DNA from 2 places in the Staphylococcus muscae genome. Region 2 is predicted to be linked to the other one. Evidence: predicted binding sites of a transcription regulator. Region 2 holds the regulator's gene; the other holds the start of a gene.
What was found. The regulator Rex, encoded in region 2, represses fermentation and respiration genes when NADH is low (regulators of the CRP and FNR family bind a similar motif). The targets are predictions, from matches to a motif close to TTGTGAAATATTTCACAA.
Positions count from the first base shown of each region.

Region 1 (9,630 bases), 170 kb from region 2:
TTTGGCTTCACTTATTCAATAAAGCCAAAATTAGTTGAAGTGAGGCGCCTTGGCAAGTGAGTATTAAAGAAATGATAGTACTCAAAAAGCGTACAATTAATGAATAACTGTACGCTTAAATGAATGTAGTGATTACTACGTGTTATGATTAAGTTAAATATAAAATTAGTTACTTTTAATTATCTGCCCACCACAAAAGATGGACATCCTTTTTATATCTACTTAAAATTTTAATCGAATCACACATGTGCCATCTGCATAATTTGATTAAAATTTTGGCTCATCGACTTTTGATGATTTTTAATTTCTGAGACAATGAGAGAAAGCAGTTCTCTCTTTTTCTCTTGCATGTCTTCATTAGAATAAATCATGACTGTACGCTCATCATTTTCAGGTCGTTCTTTATGAATCCATCTTTGATTCACTAAGTGATTATAAGTTCTTGAGCGCTTATAAGATTTGATTGGAACAAAATAATCCATCTCTTTCAATGTCATATCGCCCTTTTCCCATATCGTCAGCAATATTAACAACTCTTCTTTTGTCAGCTCATATTTTTCTGCAATCGTTGTGAAAACAGATTCAATTTCAGATTGTAATGAAAATAATGCTTGTATACCACTTTTTTCTGCTTTATGGTCCTTCATGAAATACGCTCCCATCTCGTAAAAATAATCATCACTTACTATTTACCCAAGAAAACACCATTAAAACCAAAATTAACTTGTACACTGTAAAAAAATAATTTTTAATGACTATCGAATGATGTAAGTTGTTAAAATAATATTAAATTAACTTCAAATCTATTTTGAATGATGCGACTGAGATAATATTTAAAATGGTTATCATACTGTCTAGTCGTATATGAAAAAGAACAAAGCTATTATTAAGAAAAAAGGCACAAACATTTCAGTTTGTACCCCAAAAAGTGCTTTATAGTATTATGTTTTATTTGTAAACCCAATGATTAATTTAATAAATTCGATCTTCAAGTTCAAGCGTATCAATATAGTTAACTCTATTTTGCGACTTATTTAATCTAATATTTTTGCCAACATATTCTGAGTTATTAATAATATCACCAGTGAAATAATATCTACCATTGTGAATTCTTTGTAGTCCTGTTAAATTAGCTTCCAAAACAATTCGATCATTATAAACAACAAATATACGATCAATTTGAAATACTCTGCTAGGATTCAAAGACCAAAAACCACGAGCTGCCTCATAAATTTGTTCATCAGATAAATCAGGACTGTAACCTATATAGTTTCTCCCTAGTTCATCAGTCTCTTCGAAATAGCGTCTATCTTGAATTTGAATTACTAAAGTTTCATTCTTCATTTTATGACCTCCTCTTTAATTTAAATAAAGTATATCATATACTTTTATAAAAGTAAAGGGTTTGTTTTCATAAAGTTAAAATTATACTTTCGGTTTTTCAAAATAAAAAAGCTAGGAAGAATCTCCCAGCTTTTTGTACTATTCGAATGTTAGAATAAATGACTAATTGAGTCTTGCATGTCTTTAAGGATTTTAGAAGATTTTTCAAATTTTGCTTGTTCATCTTCATTTAATGGTGTTTCGATGATACGAACTGCACCATCTCCATTCACTACTGTCGGCACACCAGTGTATACACCATCAACACCGTATTCACCTTCTAAATAACTAGATACAGTTAATACAGCGTTTTGGTTGCGTAAGATTGCTTTAGAGATGTGCATTAATCCCATTGCAACACCGTAGTATGTTGCACCTTTTGCTTTGATAATATCGTAAGCGGCATCACGTGTATTCACATAGATGTCTTCAATAAGATGTTCTTTTTCAGGATCATTTTTTAATAAATCATATAATGGTTGGCCTGCAATTGTTGCGCTTGACCATACTGGTACTTCTGAGTCACCATGCTCACCGATAATATTTGCATGTACACTTGTTGGTGCAACATCAAATACTTCACTTAATAAGTGTTTGAAACGTGCTGTATCTAAGATTGTACCTGAACCAATGACTTTGTGTTTTGGTAAACCTGAGTATTTTAAAGTGACATATGTTAAAACGTCTACTGGATTTGCTGCAACTAAGAAGATACCGTCAAAACCGCTTTCCATAATAGGTGTGATGATACCTTTGTAGATTTTAGCATTTTTTTCAACTAAGTCTAAACGTGTTTCTCCAACTTTTTGAGGTGCACCTGCACAGATAACGATTAAGTCTGCATCGCCACAGTCTGAATATTGTCCAGCTTTTACTTTAACAGGTGACATTGCATAAGGCGCACCATGATTTAAGTCAAGTACATCACCTAATACTTTATCTTCGTTAATGTCGATGATAACTAATTCGTCTGCTACACCTTGACTCACCATTGTATATGCGTAACTTGCACCTACTGCACCGTTACCTACTAATACTACTTTATTACCGTTTTTCGCCATGAAGTTTCTCTCCAATCTATCTATTTAAAAGTATTGTTCTCAACGTAATGTGAAGCATTTCACATTTATAATTTAACACGCTTTTTATTTAACTTCAAGTAGAAACAATTTTTATAGAATTAAATTAAAATTTCGTGTCACTTAATTGTTGGAATTAGTGAGTAATTACAATAATAGATTGTGTTTTTTACTTTATTTTTTGGCGTTTTAATTCCATGCATTTCCGCTAAGCTTTTGTTTGAAATACTAAGTCAATGAATTTTCATCTTCTACTAAGAAACCAACTGTAAAAACATGGTTATTCAAGAAGCTTAAAATGTAACGCATAACAGCTTCTCTCTGTGGCTCATTGTGAACTTCATGCGCAAGACCGTGCCAAGCTTTAAAGTATAATTCATCATGATCAATGACTGATACAAGTTGTTGCGTAACATCCACGTCTGTCACACGATCTTCTGTTCCATACATCAAACAGAGTGGGACTGACTTCATATTTTGAATATTGTCTGTTGTCTCTTTCATATGTTTAAGCACTTCTTGATACCAGTGGTAACTTACTTTTTTTAACATTAATGCATCATTTAATGTATCTTCTTGAACTTCTTTATTAGATGTTAAGTCTTCTACTTCAAATCCTAAATCAAATTTTGCTGACTTTGACACATCACCGATATGAGAGGATAAAATATTTTTACGTGTGTGCGCATTATTTTGAAACGCTAAAAGCGGCGCAATTAAGACAAGCCCTTCAATACCTAAATCGACCTTCTCGAGTAAATTCATTGATATTAACCCTCCGAGTCCAACACCAATCATAAATATTGGAAGATGATATCCTTCTGCAATTTTTAACCACTCTAAAACAGACTCGTGGTAAAGTTCAAAACTTTCGACTTGTCCTTTGTTCATTCTTGAAGTTTGACCTTGACCGGGTAAATCCCCCATGATGACGTGATATCCATTCCGTCTTAAATGTGTGATGACATAGGCATATCTTCCTGTATGTTCTAAAATATTATGAACAATGACGACGACACCCTTTGCTTCACTTACTGTTTCCCATTTCCACATAATATACCTAACCTTCCTTGCTTAACGCTTTACATGTTATTATATCCTGACAAACTATATAAATGCTAATATTTATCATAAGCTTTTAGAGAAATCTTCCCTTTAAAATACTGTAAATCAGTATCGTAAAAAACAATTTAGCGTATCACAACAATCTATAATATGAAGCAATTAATAATTGTTAATGCGCTAATTCACCCCCACAACCTAATTCACTCCGATTATTACGTTTTATATAATTTATTGTAAAGATTCAATATAAAAACGTTTTCATCACATTATTGTTCGTGATACACTATTGTTAATTCGTAAAACAAAGTTATGGGAGGAATAAAAATGGGTTTATTTAAAGATTTTTTCATCGCATTATCTAATAATGCCTTTCTTAATGAATCAGCTAAAAAAATAGGTCCTTCATTAGGTGCCAACAAAGTGGTAGCTGGTAACACGATAGAGGATGTGGTGAAGACCATTCGCAGACTTAATGACAAAAACATTGCAGCAACAGTTGATAATTTAGGTGAATTTGTAAACGCAAAACAAGAAGCAATCGCTGCAAAAGATGATATTTTAAAAATTATGTCAGCGATTCATTCAAATGGCCTAGATGCACACGTCTCAATTAAGTTAAGTCAATTAGGTGCAGAGTTCGACCAGCAACTTGCTTACGACAATGCATATGAAATTGTAAAACAAGCGGCTGAATATGATCAAATGCACATTAACTTTGATACGGAAAAATATGATAGCTTATCAGATATTACACATACACTTGATCAATTAAAATCAGAATTTTCAAATGTAGGAACAGTTATTCAAGCATATCTTTTCAAAGCAGACGAGCTTATCGACAAGTATCCAGACTTACGCTTGCGCTTAGTAAAAGGTGCATACAAAGAATCTTCACATATCGCTTACCAAACACGTGAAGAAATTGATGACAATTATATTCGTTTAATTGAAAAACGACTATTAAATGCGAAAAACTTTACTTCAATTGCAACTCATGACCACAATGTCATTAATCATGTGAAGGCATTTGTTGAAGCAAATCAAATTGACAAATCAAAATTTGAATTCCAAATGCTGTATGGATTCCGATCTGAACTTGCAGAATCTATTGCAAAAGAAGGCTATAACTTTACAATTTATGTCCCATACGGTGATGATTGGTTCGGTTACTTTATGAGACGTTTAGCTGAGCGTCCACAGAACTTGGCGCTTGCCTTTAAGGAATTCGTTAAACCAAAGCCGCTCTTTATTGTAGGGACACTTGGCTTATCGGCATTATTGTTGGGAAGATGCAATAAAAAGAAATGATAAAGCATATCCCCTTGAAGTTTTGATAACTTCAAGGGGATTTTTTAAGGTTTCACTATCCAATTGTTTTTAATAAATTTGCCATTTCAATTGCACCTACTGCAACTTCCGCACCTTTATTGCCCGCTTTCGTACCTGCACGTTCAATCGCTTGTTCAATGTTCTCAGTCGTTAGCACACCGAAAATCACTGGAATACCCGTATCATCACTTGCTTTTGCAATGCCTTTCGCCGCTTCATTACATACATAATCATAGTGTGTTGTTGCTCCACGAATCACACATCCTAATGTGATAACCGCATCATATTTACCTGATTGTGCCATTTTCTTAGCAACGATTGGTAATTCGAATGCTCCTGGTACGTATGCAACATCGATTTCATTTTCATCAACTTGATGACGTTTCAATGCGTCTAATGCACCATCCAATAAGCGACCTGTAATAAAATCATTAAAACGGCTTACGACAATCCCAATTTTTAATCCTTTACCTACTAATTGACCTTCAAAGTTCATTTTTTATTCCTCCAATTATATTAAATGTCTCATTTGAGTTTTTTTAACTTGCATATAATCATGGTTATGTTCATTCGTTTCTGTTATAACAGGGATACGATTTGACATTGTAATCCCATAATGTGCTAATCCTTCAAATTTTTCTGGATTATTCGTCATCAGATTCACGGATGAAATACCAAAATATTTTAAAATCTGTGCTGCATTGTCATAATCACGCATATCTGGTGCAAAGCCGAGTGCTTCATTCGCCGAAACAGTATCATGACCTTGTTCAATCAATTCATATGCTTTCAACTTATTCATCAGTCCAATACCACGACCTTCTTGCGGTAAATAAAGAACCATTCCACCATGTTCATGAATATATGACATCGCAAACTCTAATTGTTCACCACAATCACATCGTGCACTGTGGAAAATATCACCCGTTGCACATGCAGAATGGATACGGACATTCATCTCATCATGAATATCACCATTAACGACAGCAATCAATTCTGAACCGTCAATTTTTGATGTAAAGCCATACATATCAAACGTTCCGTAACGTGTTGGCAATTGAACTTTTGCTTCTTTTTCAATAAGTACCTGTGTTGTTTTAATATAAGTGACTAAATCTTCAATAGTAATCATATACAAACCGTGTGTTTCTTTGAAAATTTGTAAGTCGTCACCTCTTGCCATTGTGCCATCTTCATTCATAATTTCACAGATGACGCCTGCTGGTTTTGCACCTGTTAATTTTGCGAGCTCAACAGCAGCTTCAGTGTGTCCACGGCGTCCTAACACACCTTGTTCATGTGCAATGAGTGGGAAAACATGACCTGGTCGATTAAATGTTGCCGCTGATGATTGATTGGCAATCAATGCACGTGCTGTCTGCGTACGTTCAAATGCACTAATCCCCGTTGTAGAATCAACATGATCAATGCTAACCGTAAACGCAGTAGAATGTGGATCTGTATTATTTTTTACCATTGCATCAATTCCCACCTGCTCTGCAATCGTTCGATCGATTGGGCAACAGATAAGTCCACGTCCATAGCGTGCCATAAAATTGATAGTATCATCATGCATCCATTCCGTAATGGCAAGTAAATCGCCTTCATTCTCTCTATCCTGATCATCACAAACAATGATTGATTCACCATTTTTTAAAGCAATTAATGCGTCTTCTATTTTATCAAAATGCATAATAAACCCTCCTTGAATACTATACGATCCTAAAAACCTGCTTGTAATAAACGATCCAAAGATACACCATCATTCTGTCGCGTAATATTTTCTACATATTTGAATAGCATATCTGTTTCTAAATGAACAGGATCTCCTTGTCGTTTCGTCGATAAAATCGTAGCTTTACGTGTTTCAGGAATTAAGTGAATATCAAAACTTGTTGCTTCTTTTTTGAAAACTGTTAAACTGACACCGTCCACAGCGATCGATCCTTGTGGAATCATTTGTTTTAGGATATGGTGGGGTGCTTTGATTGTATAGATCCATTCATTTTGAGACTGCTTAATATTGAGAATGACACCTTTATCATCGACATGTCCCTGCACAAAGTGTCCACCTAACCTTCCAGTGGCAAGTAGTGCACGTTCCAGATTGACGGGTTGACCGCTAGACAGTTCTGCTAAGTATGTTTTGTTTTCCGTTCCCGTGATGACTTGTACCGTAAATGTAGATGTATCAAATCTCACAACCGTTAAACATGTGCCATTCACACTAATGGAGTCACCAATATTCATATCACTTAATATCTTTTCACATTGAATCGTTAATTCAGTCGTAGGGTTTTGTTTTTTTATTGATTGAATAGTGCCAACTTCTTCTACGATACCTGTAAACATGACATCACATCCTTTTCATTTGCAATTTGATGTCAGTATCTATCATTTCAGAGTGGACAATTTCAAAATTCGCAAGTTGGTCAAGTGGCGTTACACCATCTGTTTGAAAATATTGATATTTCCCTTGACCACCTATTATTTTCGGGGCTAAATAAAGGATGAAGGTTGAAATAAATTCTGAAGTTAAAAATTGTGAAGTTAGTTTTGGTCCAGCTTCTACAAGGATACGGCCAAAACCTTTTTTATATAAATCGTGTAAAATAGTTTTTACATCTGTTGATGGTAGATATACGACGTGTACATGGTCTAATGGCGACACGAATGACTCATTGTCAGTATATATGTAGACCGGCGCAAGTTGATCATGAAACATTGCTGCCTGCCAATCGATGTGCCCTGAATTTGTCATGACGATACGTGCAGGATGGCGTCCTTCAGGCAATCGTACAGTCAGACTTGGATCATCCGCTTCTAATGTACCATTACCTGTAATAATAGCATCGTGCATATGTCTCAATTGGAACACATCATCTTTGACAGCTTTTGACGTAATCCATTTACTTTGTTGATGATCGGTTGCCTGCTTACCATCTAAACTCGCACTTACCTTTACAGTCACGATTGGCACTTCAGTAGTTTTAGATGCAAAAAATGATGCATACAACTTATCTGCGCGCGGATGTGGTGTATATTGAACGTCAATGCCTTTCTCTGCCATCATCTCGTGTCCAGTTGCTGGAAGTGTGATATCTCTTGCAGCATAAACAACCTTTTGAATACCCGTTTCAATGATTTTTGCTGCACATGGCGGTGTCGCACCGTAATGTGAACAAGGTTCTAAAGAGACGTATATTGTTGCTCCTGCTACATTTTGAGCACCTGCCATATCAATGGCTTGAATCTCGGCATGTTTGTCACCTTTTTTAAGATGCGCACCCATCCCTATAATTCGGCCCTCTTTAACAATCACTGCGCCAACAGGTGGATTAACACCCGTTTGGCCTTCTACCATTTCAGCTAAACGAATCGCATGTTCTAAATAATATTTCATTGTCATCACCTCAAATCAATAAACAAAAAACCACTCGAAAAATTTTAAGATTCGAGTGGTCGGTTTTATACTTATACTGTATACCAAAATACAGCGATAAATTCAGTAAATTTGCCATCACTAAATAAGCAATAGTTTCGTGTTGTAAAAACACAAGCTATGCATGTCATGGTCTACTGATCATTCTTCCTCCCATCCAGACTTTTACTGTCGGCTCTAGATTCTCACTAGATCAGCCATAGAGTACAAATTCAATGTTCTCTACGGGTCGCAGGCTTAAATTACTGCCGGTTGGGATTTCCACCCAGCCCCGAAAGAATATCATTATGAAATTGTTTGAGATTCAAGATACGACACAGCAGTTGTTCGATAACAACAACTGTTCGACTTTAGCTTAACGCATTTTGACAATGTTGACAATTCATTTGCAATCAATATTTTGTTGGATTGTTTTACAATTTCATAAAAATTATAAAGAAACACCGACAAACAATAATATCTATTCAACGTTGATGTTTACGTATTTGATAAGTTCAAAAACTATAACTAATCTGCATCATATTCTTCTTCTAGTTGCGCATAGAGCTGTGTCACACTTTTAACAGCTTGCTGTACAATCATTGTGACACCATTGCGTTCAAAATTAACGCCATTTGTCATTTGGCCAAATGCACGTAAATTCGACAATGTTCCATAACGTGGACTGATGACTTCGTTACTTTCTGATACGATTTGAATGCCACCAATCGGATGTGCTTGAACAATTTGTTTATTCGCCATATTTAATAATAAACCATCTGACGCATCTAACTGGCTCAACTTTTTCTTAGGTCCAGTTGCATTTATGATCACATCCACTATCATAGCTTGGTGTTCTGTTTCAAACTGCAATTGGTACTGACCATTCACACGTGTTGCTTTCTCGAGTCCTGCGTAAACTCTTAATTTATTACTTTCAATCTCATCAATAATAAATTGTGCAGTATCTCTTGGCATCGGATTCATATTCTCTTTAAAATATTGGTAATAACGTTCGAGAAATAATTGCTGGTCATCATTCGTTAAACTATTCCAAATCCAGTTCATGTTGTCTTTAAGCTCCATTAGAAAGCTTTGTAATAACCCCAAAGATTCTGGATGTGCCAAATCATATTGCAAATCTTTTACAACATTTCCTGTTCTCCGATGGATCAAAGATTTAAACGGTATATTTAAAGCATCGCATTCCTTTCTGAACAATTCTTTCAATATATCTAAAGGAATATTCCCCATGTGATTTTGTTTTATGTCATCGAATATCTCTTTCGTCATATATTGCAGAGTTACAGTCACCATCTCACCACGTACACTTGGCAATTGCCCACCTCGACT
Region 1 is NZ_CP027848.1:731,427-741,056, forward strand. Features, by position in the region: gene C7J88_RS03485 (transcriptional regulator, SarA/Rot family) at 240-647, opposite strand; gene C7J88_RS03490 (hypothetical protein) at 973-1,344, opposite strand; gene C7J88_RS03495 (L-lactate dehydrogenase) at 1,494-2,444, opposite strand; gene C7J88_RS03500 (alpha/beta fold hydrolase) at 2,691-3,515, opposite strand; gene C7J88_RS03505 (proline dehydrogenase family protein) at 3,852-4,835, shown strand; gene ribH (6,7-dimethyl-8-ribityllumazine synthase) at 4,891-5,352, opposite strand; gene ribA (GTP cyclohydrolase II) at 5,368-6,549, opposite strand; gene C7J88_RS03520 (riboflavin synthase) at 6,579-7,208, opposite strand; gene ribD (bifunctional diaminohydroxyphosphoribosylaminopyrimidine deaminase/5-amino-6-(5-phosphoribosylamino)uracil reductase RibD) at 7,213-8,259, opposite strand; FMN riboswitch at 8,440-8,581, opposite strand; gene C7J88_RS03530 (FAD/NAD(P)-binding protein) at 8,806-9,630, opposite strand, start outside.
Region 1: C7J88_RS03495 (L-lactate dehydrogenase) is a predicted target of Rex. The motif match lies at 2,492-2,509, and genes of this name have one in related genera.

Region 2 (9,630 bases):
TCAATCAGTGCTTCACCTATGGCATAAAATGCTTTACTCATCTTGTTGTCCCTCCTCGATGTCATACTTCGTCATTTTCAAATAGACTTGTCCCGAATCAGTTGCGACTTTAATCTTATTCGCTTTAGATTTTGGGAAAATACGTGATGTCAACACACGTTCTCCTTCATTACAAAAAACTTCAATACTTGATGTATCAACAAAAATGCGTAGTTGTCTTAATGGTGTATCTAATTGAGCGCAACGTGTCATGCTTTCAACTGGTGTTGGCAGTTGACCACTTTCTGTACGATCCAAGATAATTGTTTGCGAATTTGTTTCATAACGAATCACAATCGACTCATTTTTATTTGAACGCAAATGAAACTCCATCGCAGATGCATCGTTGTCCAAGATTTCCACAATCAGTTCGTAACGCTCACCTTCATATGGATGCATTTGTTTCAAAAATTTATTTGCATATCCAAGTGCAGTCTCTCTATGTCCCCGCAGTTTACGCAAGTGCATGTGTGGTTTTTGTTTCAACTTGCCGTCTTCAATCATCAATGTTCTTGGTACAGTGAGACAATGCGCCCATCCTTCACTATCTGTTGGATAATCTGTATCTGGTAGACCCATCCATCCTATCATCACACGACGATTCGCTTCATCCGTGAATGTTTGTGGCGCATAAAAATCAAAGCCATTATCTAGTTCTTTAAATTCACCGTGTGTCATTTCAAGGGTTTCAAAGTTTAGCTCTCCCATAATATAACCACTTTGATAAATATTGTTATAACGATCACCATCCGCTTCAATCCCTTGTGGCGAAAATACTAATATATCTTTGCCATTCAGTTGGAAATAGTCCGGACATTCCCACATATAGCCGAAGTCCGTTAAAGATGTCTTAATCTCACCTTTAAACGACCACGGTCCTTCTGGTCGATCCGCTTCATATAACACTGCACACCCTGTTTCATTAATGCGCTGTGCGCCAATGAGTGCATATAACTTTCCATCCCGCATAAATACTTTTGGATCTCTGAAGTGTTGTGTGTAGCCTACGGGCGGCTCTGGAATGGCGGGTGGTAACAACTTTTCAACTTGACCTGCTTCATTCACTTTTGCGACAACTTGCGCACTCTTACGCTCCCATGTATCCGTGCGGTGATTCCCTGTATACATATAATAGAGTGATCCTTCAAATTCAAAGGCACTCCCGCTATATACACCGTGACTATCATGTTGTGTATCAGGTTTTAATATCGTTGTATCGTGTGAATAATGTACAAGGTCTGTACTTTTATATTGATCCCAATATTTCAAACCATGCACTGCGCCGAGTGGAAACCATTGATGTGAAATGTGGTATTCACCGTTAAAATAAATAAGTCCATTCGGATCATTGAGCAATCCTGTTGATGGTTGAATATGATATGTTTGTCGGTATTGAGAATTTTGAACTGTTTCTTTTAACATCTCTAACTCTTCTACCGTAGCATCTTCTACTTTGCGATAACGTGCTTCACGTGTCCATTCTTTCATATTAAATACTCCTTTTACTTGGTAACGGTCCCATTTTTATGCAATAAAATATCGTCTTGAGACGGTAACACATCTAATACGTGTGTTGTGAGGCGCGCTGAATCTTTTAGTTGTTCAAACATTGCAGTGACAGCCATCTGACCGGCACGTTCATATTGATAATAAATCGTATGTATCTTTGGATGAACAATATCTGTCACAGGGTCTCCGCCAAATCCCCCGATAAACGGTGTGATTGATGAATCATGCATAATCAAATGGTATAGAGCCATTGCAATCGTATCAGTGGCACCAATATATGCAGTATGTTCTTTTACAGTTAGTTGGGATTGCAGCTTTTCTAAGGCTGTATCATAATCAAATGCTGCTTGATACATCTCAACTTCAATACCTCTTGTATTTAACGTCTCGTATAGTCCTTGATAACGTGAACGCCCAACAGCTTGGTCTTCGTCTGGAACCCCTGCATAACAGATGCGTTCAAATCCTTCTGCAATTATACGCTCAGCCATCAACTTACCGGCTTGCAAATCATTGTGGTAAATGGCACTTAGTTCAGAATGATTTTGTCCAATCAAAATGACTGGCATTGGCATTGTTTGAATGACTCCCATATGTGCTTCTGTAATTGAAGTCGCCATAAAAAGGACGCCATCCACTTTACTGCGATGAAATGATCGTAACGCGTCTAATTCTTGTTGCGCATTACGCTCGGTTAGTGAAAATAATATTTGATACCCTTGTGCTTCACACGTCTTTTTAATACCTTGCACTGTACTTGCCACTGCATAGGAATACATACGTGGAATAATCACACCAATCATCTTCGTCTTTTGCGCTCTTAAACTTTGTGCAAATTGATTCGGTGCATATTCATGAGCATCAATTACTTGTTGAATTTTACGCTGTGTCTTTGGACTAATCGAGCCTTTATTCAAATAGCGCGATACTGTACTTTTAGAAACGCCCGCAAGCTCAGCAATGTCCCGTATGTTCATCTCTTTCACCTCACTATGTCAATTGTTATTCTAACACAAACCACTCGAAATATTCGCTTAAACTTGTAGCAATATTGAATCAACATTTTATAGTTGTGACAAGTCTTCACAATTAGGAAGGACTTCACGATAGTGCGTATAAAAAAGAGACTGACACATGAATCAGTCTCTCACTTTTCTATAACATTATGCTTTTTGAACAGTGATTGTCCATGACGCATCACCGAGTTGCTCATAATTCGTAATGGGATAGTTTTGCTCTGCTGCCCAGTTTGGGATTGACTCTGTTGCTTGCGTGCAGTCAAAATCAATCTTCAACTCATCACCAATTGCAAGTTCTTCCATCTTTTTCTGTGCTTCTATTAAAGGGAACGGGCATACCATTCCAACTGTACCAAGTTCATATACCATGATATTATCTCCTTTATTTCTATATTATGCATTCACTGATTGCGCTTTTACACTTTGTGTTTGTCGGCGTGCTGCACGTAATGGTTTGACAAACAAGAAGTAACTCATAAACCACGTACCTAGAATCATTGATGCTAATGCAATCCATCCTTGCCAAGATAATGCGGCTGTTGCAACAAGACCGTTACCAATTGAACAGCCACCTGCTACGGCTGCACCAAAGCCCATAAATGTACCACCTAATGCACTATTACGAATGGTTTTAATGTCTGGCAAGCGCCATTTAAATTCGTGCGAACCTTTCGCTGCAATATATGAACCCACTAAAATACCGAGTACGAGGAAAACACCCCAATCCAATACAGTAACATTACCTGTTGTTAAAAATTGAACGATATGTGCAGATGGTGTCGTAATCCCTAATCCACCTTCACGTCCAGTCGAAATGCTCATTGGCCATGCAATCATTGCAATCAAGCCGACTGCAATCGCTGCAACGAAAGGATGATAACGACGTTCGAACAATATGTGTCTAATCCCTGTGTAACGTTGCTTTAATCTCGGAACTGCAATGGTTGGTTTTGGTTTACGTAACGTTTTTACAACGAAAAATGTTGTAATACCCACTAAAAGTACGAGCCATACCCAATATGGCACACCTGTTGAGACAGACATATCTGCATTTGCAACTGTATAACTTTGTAAACGTTTGTTGATCGGTGCTAAAATACCAAATTTTGAAATAGCTGCAAAAAGTGCATAAAATCCGAGTGCGATCCAACTTCCGATAAGCCCTTCACCTGCACGATAATACGTTCCGGTTGCACAGCCGCCTGCTAAGATAATGCCGACACCGAAGATGAACGAACCAATAATTGTACCAACAATAGGAAATGTTCCGTTATCGATCGTAATGAAACCAGCTGCTTGTAGTCCGAAAATGCCAATTGCTTGAATTGTAATTGCAACAAGTAATGCATAGAACATCTTGTTATTCTTTTGAACGTACATATCGCGGAATCCACCTGTCAAACAGAATCTTGTACGTTGCATCACAAATCCTAGCAATGCTCCAACGATTAAACCACTGAAAATAGTCCAAATCATTTTACCAACCTCCTATATCCGATTAACATTATCTGAATTATATAGAATGTTATTTCATAATGCAAGGGTTAGTATAAAATTTCATAAATCTGTCCCTTTCTTGTATAGGGGTGAATAATCCGCAACATTTTTAAAGATTATTTTTCTGTAAAACATCTCAGCTTCAAAACCAGTTTCTACACTATTTTGAGAAATCAACATAAAAAAACATCAAAATTCAAACGTTGAATTTTGATGACTTATTTTCTTACATATTCAATAATCTATGTCGAATGTATTATGCTTGTAATGTTGAATTGTAATTTTTCATAAAAAAGAGTAATGATTGAAGTTCTACACCAAGATCAATTTGATGAACTTGTACCGATTGCGGCACTTGTACTCGCTTTGGCGTGAAGTTAAGAATACCTTTAATGCCTGCTTCAACAAGTTGATCTGTAACCGCTTGTGCTGCAGATTCCGGTGTTGCAATAATCACCACTTCAAGTTTTTCCTTCTTAATAATTTCTGTCATATCTGACATTGGTTTAACAAGGACATTACCGATTGTTTCACCAATCACTTCTGGACGTATATCAAATGCTTCTGTAATTGTCATATCATCGTGGATGGAGAAGTTGTAAGTAATCAATGCGTGTCCGAGATTCCCGACACCTACAATGCCGATGTGAATCTCTTCAGAGTCACTTAATTCTGATTTGAAAAAGTCTAGAAGGTTGTCAATGTTATAGCCGTATCCTTTTTTGCCAAGCTCGCCAAAATAAGAGAAGTCACGTCGAATCGTTGCAGAATCGATATTTAATCCTTCGCTAATTGCTTTAGAATTGACGCGATTTTCACCTTTCGCCTTTAACGTGTTTACAAACCGATAATACAAAGGTAGGCGTTTTAAGGTCGCTCTTGGAATTTTCACCGTTTCTTTAGCCATTTCACAATCCTCCAAAAATATTTCTAAAACATATGTGATACATTTCACAGCACAACACTATAATTATAACTGACTTTCACTCAGAAAGAAACATTTACATTTTGATGGGTATATTTTTGTTGTACAATATATGTTAATGAAAGGAGCATCCCACATGATATTAATGCAACTCAGTCAGATTTCAAAGTCCTTTGATGGCGAAACAATTTTTGATGGTGTCAACTTTGAAGTGAAAACCGGTGAACGCATTGGCATTGTTGGTCGTAACGGAGCAGGAAAATCCACTTTAATGAAGATCATTGCAGGTGTTGAAGCATACGAAGAGGGTCATATCTCAAAGATTAAAAACTTAAAAATGGGTTATCTGACACAGCAAATGACACTCAACACTCAAAAAACTGTGTTTGAAGAGATGTTACAACCATTTAAACATCTTAAGCAACTCGGTGACAAGATGCAAGAAGAAACGGATTGGCTCGCTCGACACGCAGATCGCTATGATTCGGATGCTTATCAAGAACATATGAAGCGTTACGAAAGTATATCGAACGAGTTTGAAAAGCAAGGCGGCTATGATTATGAACGTAAAATAAAGACTGTTTTAAACGGGCTGCATTTTACGGAAAACGACTATCATCGCCCTGTAAATGACTTCAGTGGTGGACAAAAAACACGCCTTTCACTCGCACAGATGTTGTTGCGTGAACCAGATTTATTGTTACTTGATGAGCCAACAAACCATCTCGATATGGAAACGACCGCATGGTTGGAAGACTATTTAAAGTTTTTCAAAGGTGCTATCGTCATTATCTCACACGATCGTTACTTTCTAGATAAAATTGTCACACAAATATATGATGTCTCTTTAGGTGAAGTGAAGCACTATGTGGGTAACTATGGTAAATTTATTACCCAACGTGATCAATACTATCAAAAGCGACTCGCAGAATATGAGCGACAACAAGATGAAATCAAACGCTTGGAAACCTTCGTCGAAAAAAATATTACACGTGCTTCTACAAGTGGTATGGCAAAAAGCCGACGAAAAGTTTTAGAAAAAATGACACGCTTAGAAAAACCTATGTTGGATGCAAGGAGTGCGGATATTCGTTTTGACTTCGATCGCAATACAGGTAACGATGTGATGCACATACGTGATTTAGAAGTAGGATACGAAACCCCGATTACAAAGCCAATCAATATGGAAGTATCAAAAGGAGATCATATTGCGATTATCGGTCCAAATGGGATTGGAAAATCTACATTAATCAAAACACTTGCTGGACGTCTCAGTGCCTTAGCAGGTCAAGTGATTCCAGGTGCTAACTTAAAAATTGGCTACTACGATCAAAAACAAGCAGAGTTTCAGTCTAGTAAAACCATTTTAGATTATGTTTGGGATCAATATCGTCATATGCCCGAAAAAGATGTTCGTGCGGTTCTCGGTCGCTTTCTTTTCACTCAAGATGATGTTCAAAAAATTATCAATGACTTATCAGGTGGCGAAAAGGCACGACTTCAACTTGCACTACTAATGTTAGAACGCAATAATGTGCTTATCCTTGACGAGCCTACCAATCACCTTGATATTGATTCTAAAGAGATGCTTGAACAAGCACTCAATGACTTCGCAGGTACTTTAATCTTTGTATCTCATGACCGTTACTTTATTAACGAATTGGCAAACAAAGTCTTTGATCTGGATGAACACGGTGGCCGCATCTATCTCGGTGACTATCAATATTATTTAGAAAAGCTTGAACAACAACACGCACTTGCAACGCATGCGGAAGCTCAAAATACAACAGTGCGTCCTTCAAACGAACAACTATCTGAACAAGAAACAACTTATGAAGACTTAAAAGCAGCACGCCGTGAAAAGCGTAAGCTAACACGTCAAATCGAAGCTTATGAGACAGATATTGAAACTTATGAGTCACGGATGGAAGAGATTGATACAGCTATGTCTGACCCAGCAATTATCGATGACTATGAACAGATACAAACACTTGCGGAAGAGCGAACAACCATCGAACAAGAGCTGGAAGAAACAATGACAAAATGGGAAGAATTACAATTATTAGTCAGTGATTTAGATGATATTTAAGTAAAGATGTGCAGGAATTTTCTGCCATCTTTACTTTTTTTATTCACAATAAAAATGCGATGATTTCAACTATCCACAAAGTTATCCCAGTTATCCACAATGTAAAATGTGCATATCCCCCTTTTTTATCCACTAAAATCTCGTTTATCCACGACTTATTAGCAAGTTATCCACTATTTGTTAACAACTTGTGCATAAGTACGTACGTTCCCTATTGACTTTCTTAAATTTTGACAATTCCTGATTTCTATTCATTTATGTAAAAAAACACTTTAACGTCCTATAAATCACTGGCGTTAAAGTGTTTGAAATTGATACTTATAAAAACATATTGCTTTTTCCATTCAATGACATATCGGCAAAGACACCTTGTTGATATAAATGATAAGCCACTGCACCAATCATTGCCGCATTATCTGTACATAATTTGGGTTCAGGAATAGACAACGTGATACCTTTTGATTGTGTTGCACGCTCTAATTCTGCACGTAAACCACGATTACTCGCTACACCTCCTGCGACGATAAGTTGCTTCACATTGTATATTTCACAAGCACGAATTGCTTTTCCAACCAAAACTTCTACCACGCTGCTTTGGAAACTTGTTGCTACATTTTCTGGAATCGGCGTCTCTCCCTTTTGCTTCAAGTTATGCAACTTATTGATAACCGCACTCTTCAAACCACTAAAGCTAAAGTCAAAACTATCTGGTTCTAACCAAACACGTGGAAAATCATACGTATCTGAGCCTTGTGCAGCAAGTTTATCAACATGTGGTCCACCCGGATAGGGTAAACCGATTGTGCGTGCCACTTTATCGTATGCTTCGCCAACAGCGTCATCACGTGTCTCTCCGATTACTTCAAAATCCAAATGATCACGCATTAAGACAAGTTCCGTATGTCCGCCTGATACAATTAGCGCCATAAGTGGGAATTTCAATTCGTTTGTTAATTGGTTCGCATAAATATGTCCTGCTATATGATGTACCGGAATTAACGGTTTATTGTGTGCAAATGCCAATGCTTTTGCTGCGTTGACACCTACTAACAACGCCCCAATCAACCCGGGCCCTTGTGTCACAGCGACGGCATCAATATCGTCCATCGTGACTTGTGCCGTTTGTAAAGCATCTTCTATCATCAGTGTCATATTTTCAACGTGATGACGACTCGCAACTTCAGGCACCACCCCACCAAAACGCTTGTGACTTTCTATTTGACTCAATACACTATTGCTTAAAATGTTATGTCCATCTGCAATGACACTTACACTTGTTTCATCACAGCTCGTTTCAACTGCTAATATCAATGTTTGTTTAGTCATTTAAATTCACCCACATTACACATGCGTCCTCTCCATCACCATAATAATTTTTCCGCTTTCCGCCAAATTGAAAGCCTAATTTTTCATAAACATGTTGTGCGACGTGATTATTCACACGTACTTCTAAGCTCATCACTGTCGCAATGGTTGAAGCAAAGTTTTTCGCATAGTTCATCAGTAATTGGCCGAGACCATAACCACGATAGTCAGGTGCGACGGCAACTGTTGTAATTTGAGCTTGATCAACCACTATCCATAAACCGATATATCCAATAATCTGTTCTTCATATGTCATCACAAAATAATGTGCAAAGTTATTCTGTTCGAGTTCATGATAGAACGCATCTATCGTCCATGAACTTTTGTGAAAGCTGATACGTTCCAAATCAAACACCGCTGGGACATCTTCGTGTGCCATGCGGCGAATATTTAGTTGGTTTTTGAATTTTGTTGATTCAACCAATTCTGTTCTGCCTCCGATAATTTCAAATATTGTGGACTAAAGCTATGAACATTTTGCGGTTCACCTTTATGTTGCCACATCACTTCAGCTTTCGGTAACATAGGCTGCACATCAAACGCCTGTAATTGTGTTTCAAATTGACGAACATCTTCTCCTACAAACAAAACATTAGGTTCATCTTTTACACGATCAATTAAATCTGAAAGTGCAATATATTGATCCGCATTAATCGATTGTAATTGTCCGTCTTGCCATTGATAAGCTCCCGCATAAACATGTTCACGACGTGCATTCATGATAGGGATAATTAAGCGATCTGTGTATTGTAACGTTGCTGCAAGTGCTTTGAGTGATGAAACACCATATAGATTCGCATTTAGCGTATAAGCTAAAGTCTTGGCGACTGTTACGCCGATGCGTAGTCCCGTATACGAGCCTGGCCCTTGTGCCACAACGATATTTGTTAAATCTTGTGGCGTAATGTTAGCTGTTTCTAACAATGCAGCAACTTGTGGCATTAGTTGTACCGAATGATTTTGTTTCACTGATGATGTGTATGTCACGAGTAGTTCGTCTTCCTTCATCAATGCCACCGCTAACGGCTGATTTGAGCTGTCAATCAACAAGCTATACATGTTCAACTGCCTCCTTTACCGCTTCATAGTGGGCACCTATTGCTTCTAGGTGTAGTGTACGTTCTGTCTCACTATCAACTGTTATCGTTATTTTCAAAAATGTATCTGGTAAGTATTCTTCAATGAAT
Region 2 is NZ_CP027848.1:905,813-915,442, forward strand. Features, by position in the region: gene C7J88_RS04490 (carbohydrate kinase family protein) at 1-41, opposite strand, end outside; gene C7J88_RS04495 (sucrose-6-phosphate hydrolase) at 34-1,527, opposite strand; gene C7J88_RS04500 (LacI family DNA-binding transcriptional regulator) at 1,542-2,525, opposite strand; gene C7J88_RS04505 (sulfurtransferase TusA family protein) at 2,712-2,936, opposite strand; gene C7J88_RS04510 (YeeE/YedE family protein) at 2,961-4,043, opposite strand; gene C7J88_RS04515 (redox-sensing transcriptional repressor Rex) at 4,321-4,971, opposite strand; gene abc-f (ribosomal protection-like ABC-F family protein) at 5,126-7,078, shown strand; gene tsaD (tRNA (adenosine(37)-N6)-threonylcarbamoyltransferase complex transferase subunit TsaD) at 7,397-8,404, opposite strand; gene rimI (ribosomal protein S18-alanine N-acetyltransferase) at 8,397-8,822, opposite strand; gene tsaB (tRNA (adenosine(37)-N6)-threonylcarbamoyltransferase complex dimerization subunit type 1 TsaB) at 8,834-9,502, opposite strand; gene tsaE (tRNA (adenosine(37)-N6)-threonylcarbamoyltransferase complex ATPase subunit type 1 TsaE) at 9,495-9,630, opposite strand, start outside.